DNA from 2 places in the Bacillus rugosus genome. Region 1 is predicted to be linked to the other one. Evidence: predicted binding sites of a transcription regulator. Region 1 holds the regulator's gene; the other holds the start of a gene.

The links. Region 1 encodes LexA, which represses DNA repair genes until DNA is damaged. Its sites were predicted from a motif close to CGAACATATGTTCG; they were not measured.
Region 2: M0696_RS05860 (YhjD family protein) is a predicted target of LexA. The motif match lies at 2,178-2,191, and genes of this name have one in related genera.

The regions. Positions count from the first base shown of each region.
Region 1 is NZ_CP096590.1:1,943,941-1,948,226, reverse strand. Features, by position in the region: gene tkt (transketolase) at 1-475, opposite strand, end outside; gene M0696_RS09670 (DUF896 domain-containing protein) at 644-877, opposite strand; gene M0696_RS09665 (YneB family resolvase-like protein) at 941-1,594, opposite strand; gene yneA (cell division suppressor protein YneA) at 1,613-1,930, opposite strand; gene lexA (transcriptional repressor LexA) at 2,080-2,697, shown strand; gene fosM (FosM family fosfomycin resistance protein) at 3,595-4,017, opposite strand; gene M0696_RS09645 (YndM family protein) at 4,223-4,286, shown strand, end outside.
Region 2 is NZ_CP096590.1:1,158,145-1,162,430, forward strand. Features, by position in the region: gene M0696_RS05850 (sodium:solute symporter family protein) at 1-1,370, opposite strand, end outside; gene M0696_RS05855 (DUF3311 domain-containing protein) at 1,367-1,567, opposite strand; gene M0696_RS05860 (YhjD family protein) at 1,794-2,156, opposite strand; gene M0696_RS05865 (TVP38/TMEM64 family protein) at 2,309-2,932, shown strand; gene lepB (signal peptidase I) at 2,934-3,440, shown strand; gene M0696_RS05875 (monooxygenase) at 3,622-4,286, shown strand, end outside.

The DNA.
Region 1 (4,286 bases):
AATCACCATCACCGCAAATACTGTATGTATAATGATCGACTACGTTAAATGAATCACGGTTGTAAGTTTCAGCTAAATGGCGTTCAGCGATAGCCATTCCGACTGCCATGGCAATTCCTTGGCCAAGCGGACCTGTTGTCGCATCAACACCGGCAGTATGTCCGAATTCCGGATGTCCAGGTGTTTTGCTGCCCCACTGGCGGAATCCCTTAAGATCTTCGATGCTAAGATCAAACCCGCTTAAATGAAGCATGCTGTATAAAAGTGCTGATCCGTGTCCAGCAGATAAAACAAAACGGTCACGGTTAAACCAGCCAGGGTTTGCTGGACTTACGTTCATAAATTTTGTCCACAGCGTGTATGCCATTGGAGCGGCCCCCATTGGCATCCCTGGGTGACCAGAATTTGCTTTTTCAATAGCGTCTATTGACAGTGTGCGAATGGTAGCAACTGATTTCTTTTCAATTGTATCCATAAAAATCCCCTTCCTTATGTGTTGTACCCTTACATCATAAATGTCTGACGACTTTTTCTCAACTGTTTCAGCTTAAATTTGAGAGAAACTTGTTGAATTTTGTCACATAAGAGTTTTGCTTATAGTATATGCAAAAGAGGAATACGATATTTCCGTATTCCTCTTATATTAGTGAAGTTTGTTATTTCTTTGTTCTTTTTTTAGCTTTTCTGGTGTTACATCATTGCCTTCAGGGTCAATGATTTTCACACTTTTTAATGTGTTTTTCATAGAAGAGCGAAAACCTTTCAGGTACTCTTGACGAAGCTTTTGCTGTTCGGCTTTTTCTTCTTCAGTCATAACGCCAGCTTTAGCTTTCGCAGCAAGTTCATTAATTCTGGCAATTTTTGCGTTTGAAATCATGTTAAACTCCTTTATTGCATTTTGTCTATATAGTACTAGATCAAAAAGAGTTTTACAACTGATTCACTCGGCTGTCTCGTCATTCTCTATGTATTCCTGAAACCGCCGGTGGACGGTCGCTTTAGACACATCATAGCCAAACCCTCTTAGCGTAGCCGCGATTTCTGCGAACGTCAGTTTATTCGCTCTTAGACGGACGATCTCTGAGATTGGGACCTCTATTCTTTCTTTTCCGCTGTTTTCATGTTGATTTTTCAGGTTTTTTTGCGGTTTAAAACCATTTTTTACTGCACGCTTCATTCCCCGCTTGATTTTCATGTTGTGAATTTTCCGCTGGTATTCCTCCACAATGCTGACGATCTCCAGCACCATCGAGTCAGCCTCCGATAGCTCCAGCTCACCTCTGTGAGCCGTTGTATAGACTTTCACACCTTCTCTGTAGATACAATGAAGCAATGCGATTTTTGCATTTCCCCGCCCGAGCCTTGTCTCATCCTGAACCAAAATGACATCAATTCCAGAATTTTTGATCTCATCAAGCAGTTCAAATACACCGTCCCGATCCATTTCGTATCCGCTGGCTTTTTCAGAAATCACTTTGAGGACTTCCATGCCGTTCTCGGCTGCAATGGCCGTAAGCTCCTCCTCCTGCCGCTTTAATGAAGTCTCCTGCTGTTCTTTATTTGTGCTTACGCGGGCATAAATGAGTGCTTTCATTTTTTCTATCTTTCCTCTCTATCTTACAGTTGCCAATTCATATGCATCCTGATGCTTCTTTTTCAACGGAATCACCAACTCATCTCCCGGCTGGATATCAGACGTCTGAAGATGATTGTTATCAGCTACCCATTCAATAAAATCATTTTTGTTTATCTTTTTTGTATCTGCTACCTGATCAGCAATTGACCAAAGTGTGTCGCCCTGCTGGACTTCTATTTTAACATACTGATTAAGCTCCTGACCGCTGCTTGTATATGATAGCAAAAGGATAACCGCGCTCAAAATCACTGTGAACAGACCGACAAAAATAATAGATTCTTTACTCATGATCATAACCTCCAACAGGAATGTTTGTTCGCTTTTTTATAATTTCAGTATATACGAACAAACGTTTCTGTCAATTGTTTTTTCGAACCTATGTTTGTACTGTAAGGAAAATCATGCTATAATCTACTTAAAATCGACGTTTTGAGGTGCGAAAAATGACGAAGCTATCAAAAAGGCAACTTGATATCCTCCGTTTTATTAAAGCAGAGGTTAAATCAAAAGGATATCCGCCTTCCGTGAGAGAAATCGGAGAGGCTGTCGGGCTTGCGTCCAGCTCAACTGTACACGGCCATTTGGCCCGTTTGGAAACAAAAGGGCTGATCAGACGGGATCCGACAAAACCTAGAGCAATAGAAATACTTGATGAAGAAGTAGACATTCCGCAAAGCCAGGTCGTAAATGTACCAGTCATTGGGAAAGTCACGGCGGGATCTCCTATTACAGCAGTAGAAAATATTGAAGAATATTTTCCTCTTCCTGACCGTATGGTTCCTCCTGACGAGCACGTGTTTATGCTGGAGATTATGGGAGACAGTATGATTGAAGCTGGTATTTTCGATAAGGATTATGTCATCGTTAAACAGCAAAATACAGCGAACAACGGGGAAATTGTAGTGGCGATGACAGAAGATGATGAAGCTACGGTAAAACGTTTCTATAAAGAGGATACTCACATTCGCTTACAGCCTGAAAACCCAACGATGGAACCTATCATCTTGCAGAATGTCAGCATTCTAGGGAAAGTGATTGGCGTGTTCAGAACCGTCCATTAACCTATTGATCTATCAGATGCATGAAAAACCCCCTCTTCCTTTACGGAGAGGGGGTTTATTGTACGAAAAAAGCAGGCTCGCCCTGACTTTTGGGTGCGAGCCTGAATAGGAGGAAAAAGAACATCATGTTTACACCATAATTATCCACTAAATAATTGTTGAAGTCAAGAAATTTTCTTTCCTTCAGGAAACTTTTATCATAATAATGTCCGTTTAAAACATTAGACGTTATCTCCTTAAAAATGTTTCATTTTCTTAGGTCGTGGAATGATGTTGCTTCATGTTTATGTAAGGAGCGCGGCAATTGAGTTTCAATGAAAATTTAGTACATTGTATAGTTGGTTCAACATTTTCCAAAAAAACAGCTCACTTCTCTTGATCAACGTGAGCTTCAATTAAAATGAAACATATTGTATACCATAACTGCCCTTTACCCGAACACTTGTACAGTCTTCTGAATGTTCTTCTGCAAATATACGGTAACGGTGAAATGAATCGATAGCAACCTTATCCTGAGCACTAAAATCAAACCAGCTGCCGCTGAATTGCCTCGTACTCAGTGTTGTATATTCTCCCATAAGCCCCATCCGCTGAAGTTTAACCTCAACTGAACAAGTATTGGCTCCCAATATGGTAAACTGATAGCCTAAAAATTAGTCGATCGCCGGAACATCACTGATATTTTCCAGAACAAACGTTTTTGTGCTGTCATTTAAAATAAAGTCTGTTTTGTAATCAAAATCTAAAGCTGACGCATGGGTACTGCTAATGCTAAAAAAACAATTCAAAACTGTTGTTAAGCCTAGGATTTATATTTTCAATCACATCCCTCCCTTACCATATTTTAACCATACATGATTTTTATGTATATGTTCTGTGTAGTAGCAAGAGGTCGTCTCAATCATAAAAATTCATATGCGTTTTTTGCTGTTTATAATAACGAAGCCTGTCTTGAAGGGTTCCGGTATGAAATTCAAATTTATGGCCGTCAGGGTCGGTAAAATAAATTGATTTTCGATCGCGTTCATCTCGTTCTCTGCCAGGCAGAATATTGACATGAAGCCTTTTTAATTTTGCTGACATTTCCGCAAACTCATGATCTTCAATAGTAAAAGCAATATGTGTATAAGACGCCTTAATGTCATTTCTCGGAATGTCAGATTCTTCATTAAGCGCAAGCCAGATGCCATTTAAATCAAAATATGCTGTTGTTCTTCCCTTTACCAGAAGCTTTGCATCAAACACTTTTTGATAAAAATCAATTGATGTATCCAGATGAGAAACTGAAAATAACAAGTGATTGATTCCTTTTATCTTCACAAATCATCCCCTCCTTGAAAGCTGATCATTCATTTGTACGACTTTTTTCCAAGAAAGTTTCATCCAGCCAGAAAAAAATACCAGTGTAAACAAAATCGGATTGTTTAAAATAATGACTGTACAGCGATGGCCTTTTATGGGTTCGATTTGAATAATTTGTTTACTGCCAAGGGTTTTCTTCAAAAATAACAATTTAGGTGGTCAAATGAAACATATCATTGCTCTTGCTTCAAAGGTTGCTTTTACTCTCGCCCTTTTATATGTGATTT
Region 2 (4,286 bases), 790 kb from region 1:
TTTAAGTCTTTTGCTGCTTGCGGCAGCGCCGGAAATAAAGTGCCGATCGTCGTTTCCGTCAATGTAATATAAGAAACCGCTCCGACGCCTGTAATGATCCCGGCGAAGGCTCCTTGCTTCGTCACCATATTATGCTTAAACAGGCTGAACAGCAGGGCAGGGAACAGTTGTGTGACAAGGCTGTAGCCCATCAATAGCAGCGTAACGATGGTATTCCCGCCTTTCAAGGTAAAGTACACCGAAATCAGCGCGATCACCGGCACTAAAAACTTAGCCAGCGCCGATACTTGCTGTTCTGTCGTGCGGGGCGCGAACACTTTATACACATTCTTTGCAAACAGCGTGGAGGCGGACATTAAGATCATAGACCCCGGCACAAGCGCCGTCAGCAGCCCGGCAGCGCCTATAATCCCGACAAACCAAGGGTCAAATGTTTGCAGAGACAGCCTTAAAAGCGATAGATCCGCGTCTGCCCCCTTTAGATCAGGAACTTGCAGGATAGCCGCAAAGCCGACGAAAAGGACAAAAAGCAGGACCAGCTGGTATAAAGGCATGATAATAGCATTTTTACGAAAGACTTTTGGGTTTTCGGCTGAATACGAAGCGGAAAACGTATGAGGCCACATGTAAAACCCAAGTGCTGTCAAGAGCACGGTTGAACTAAACCACGCCGTACTTTGTCCCGTTTCGGGAAGCGTAAGGAAGCCCGGCTTCGCCGTTTCAATCTGTTGAAACATGTTTTGAAATCCGCCGTAATAATGTATTGGCAAATACACTCCTAAAAACAGAACGACAACCAAAATCATAATGTCTTTTACAACTGATATCCAGGCAGATCCGTGAATGCCGGATACCATAACGTAAACCGTGATCGAAATGGCGCCGATCCAGATGGCGGCAGTCGGAGAGATTTTGCCGTACGATGTTTCCGATACAATCAGCCCGAGGCCTTTCAGCTGCAGCACAAGATACGGAATGAGAGCGGCGATGCCGACCAGTGAAACGAAAACGCCAAGCAGCGGGCTGTTATATTTTTTGGTGAAAAAATCAGACTGCGACATCAGCTTATGCTGTTTTGCGTACGTCCAAACCGCCGGCAGGAGCCAATAAGAAAGGATGTAAGCCAGACAGCCGTAGGCGATGATGTAAAAAGCCGGACCGCCTTTCCCGTAGGCCCATCCGCTTCCGCCGAGAAACGTAAATGTGGTATAAATTTCGCCTGCCATCAATAAGAACACGAACAAGGTTCCGAAGCCGCGGCCTCCGACAGTCCACTGCTCAAGGTTCATGTCTTTTCCTTTTTGGGCGCGTATGCCAAGAAAAATGCTCAGGAGCAGGACGCCGAAAATGATGATGAGAGCTGCGTTCATTCTGCTTCCTCCTTTTTATTTTCGTTGTCAAGGACATACACAATCGCCATCAACACAGAAGTCAAAAGGGCCCACATCACGATATAGGCAAGAATAAACGGCATGCCGAACACATAGGGAGTCACTTTATTTGCAAAAGGGATGCCGAGTAAGATACCAATAAAGGGCAAAGCGGCGAGAATGTGAATCAGTTTCATAGAATCCTCCTTCTCTTTTAGGATTGGTGTGGGCAAGCCTAAAGCGTACTGAAAATAATGTCGCAGATATGGAAGCATATGTCGTTTTTTGGGGTGAAAAGGCTGTGGTTCGAATTATAAATAAATTCATTTTGTTTGTATAGTGCGAATTGTCTGAAATTTATTGCTGGAATTGCCCGAAGAGGGACCGGGCAGTCTCGGGAGAGTGCAGAATGATTCAAAAGACTCATGGCCTGTCCGGGGCAAATAAATAGAACGTTAATAATTCGCTGACCTGCTCCCGGATTCGCGGATTAAAATAGCGGTGTTTTTCTTCATAACCATCGATCACAAATACATAAAGCGTAAAGGCCTCATCGCGTTCCGCCTCTTGGATCGCAACTTTTCTTTTCCTCAGCTCTTTTCTGACCTCTATCAAATCCTTTTGTGCTATTTTTAATGATTCGCTGATAAGCTGTTTATAAGGATGCTTCAATTTTAATGTGCTTTGTTCAATACCGGCAAGATCACGATTTAAAATCGTAATGGCCATGGGCAAAAAGAGAGCCCGTTCAATTAATTCGTATATTTCCTCCTGCAGATTCGGCATGCTGATTCCTTCTTTCTAACGGGAACGTTTGTTCTATATGTATTCTATATCGGCTGGTGAAATGTTTCAAGACAGAAAAATTCGCCAAAACTTTTTAGTTTTCTGCTGATAATGTGTAGAATAAGGATAGACAAACCCGGTAAGGAGTATAAATGTTGGAGCATTTTTTATCCTATTTGACACAAGAACACTTAACTGAATTATTTCAAAGCTATAGGGCTTTCGGTCCTCTTATTGCTGTGCTGCTGCCTTTAATTGAAGCATTTCTCCCGTTTTTGCCGCTGATCGTGTTTGTGGTGGCAAATACGAACTCGTTTGGACTGTGGGAAGGATTCATCCTGTCTTGGGCTGGATCAACTGCTGGATCTATACTCGTATTTTTGATTGTCCGCCAATACGGACAGCGAAGATTGCTTGGTTTTATCCGCAGTCACCCGTCGGTCAGAAAGCTGATGTTATGGGTGGAAAGGCATGGCTTTGGTCCTGTGTTTCTTCTGCTTTGTTTTCCGTTTACACCGTCAGCCGCGGTGAATGTTGTTGCCGGTTTGTCGAGGATCGGAACGCGGCCGTTTATTTTGGCGGCAGCCTCGGGGAAGCTTGTCATGATTTTTATGATCAGCTTCATCGGATATGATCTGCACGCGCTGATTACACAGCCAATTCGAACGGTCATTGCTGTATTGGTGATCACGATCTTATGGTATATCGGCAAAAAGGTAGAGCGGTACCTGCATGTGAGAGCCAGTCAGCGTGAGCATGATGGAGGGAGACAGTAACATGAAAAAACGGTTTTGGTTTCTTGCCGGTGTAGTGTCCGTCGTTCTCGTCATTCAGGTTAAAAATGCCGTCTTTATTGATTACAAGGTAGAAGGCGTCAGTATGAACCCGACCTTTCAGGAAGGAAACGAACTGTTGGTCAATAAATTTTCACATCGATTTAAAACCATCCATCGTTTTGATATTGTCCTTTTTAAAGGCCCCGATCAGAAAGTGCTGATTAAACGGGTAATCGGCTTGCCCGGTGAAACGATCAAATATAAAGATGATCAGCTGTATGTGAACGGAAAGCAGGTGGCTGAGCCATTTTTGAAGCATTTGAAATCTGTTTCTGCCGGAAGCCATGTAACGGGAGATTTTACCTTGAAAGATGTGACAGGTACAAGCAAGGTACCGAAAGGACAATATTTTGTCGTTGGAGATAATCGCATATACAGCTTCGACAGCCGTCACTTTGGTCCGATAAGAGAAAAAAATATTGTCGGTGTTATCTCCGATGCTGAATAAAAAGACGCCAATTGAAGAGGCGTCTTTTTTGTGCTGGCTTGGAAAAAAGTGTTGAAGAAAAATTTGTAAGAAGTTATAATCAATATTGTTACGAGTGTAACAAAAATAATAAATGTTTTGTATTTTCGTTTGTTTTCAATGGTTTATATTAGTTTCATATGAAACAAAAGGAGTGATTTAGATGAATGTTGAAGCAGTGATTATAGGGGGAGGGCCGGTCGGATTTATGTTGGCTTCCGAGCTTGCGATGGCCGGGGTGAAAACATGTGTGATTGAGCGGCTTCAAAAGCCTGTTCCGCATTCCAAGGCGTTGACGCTGCATCCCCGCACGCTGGAGCTTCTTGAGATGAGAGGGCTATTGGAACGTTTTGTATCCAAGGGAAGCAAAATACCTTCCGGGCACTTTTCGATGCTGGATACCCGTCTTGATTTTTCAGGCTTGGATACGAGCTGTCCTTACACGCTTTTGCTTCCGCAGTCCAAAACAGAAAAGCTGCTTGAGGAACATGCACGAAGCTTGGGGACAGAGGTGTTTCGAGGGGCGGAGGCACTGGCGGTTACGCAAAACGAGGCAGAGGCGCAAACAATTTTTAAGGATCAGGACGGCAGTGTGCGGACGATCAAAAGTATGTTTGTCATTGGTGCCGATGGAGCAGGAAGTACCGTCCGGAAACAGGCTGGAATTGAGTTTCCGGGAACAGACAGCACCGTCACCGCTGCGCTTGGAGATGTGGCGCTCCTTTCTCCGCCGCCGTCAGGAGTGCTGTCCCTTTGTACGAAAGAGGGCGGTTTCATGATCGTCCCGCTTTCTCCGGGCCGATACCGTGTCGTCGTGATCAGCCCTTA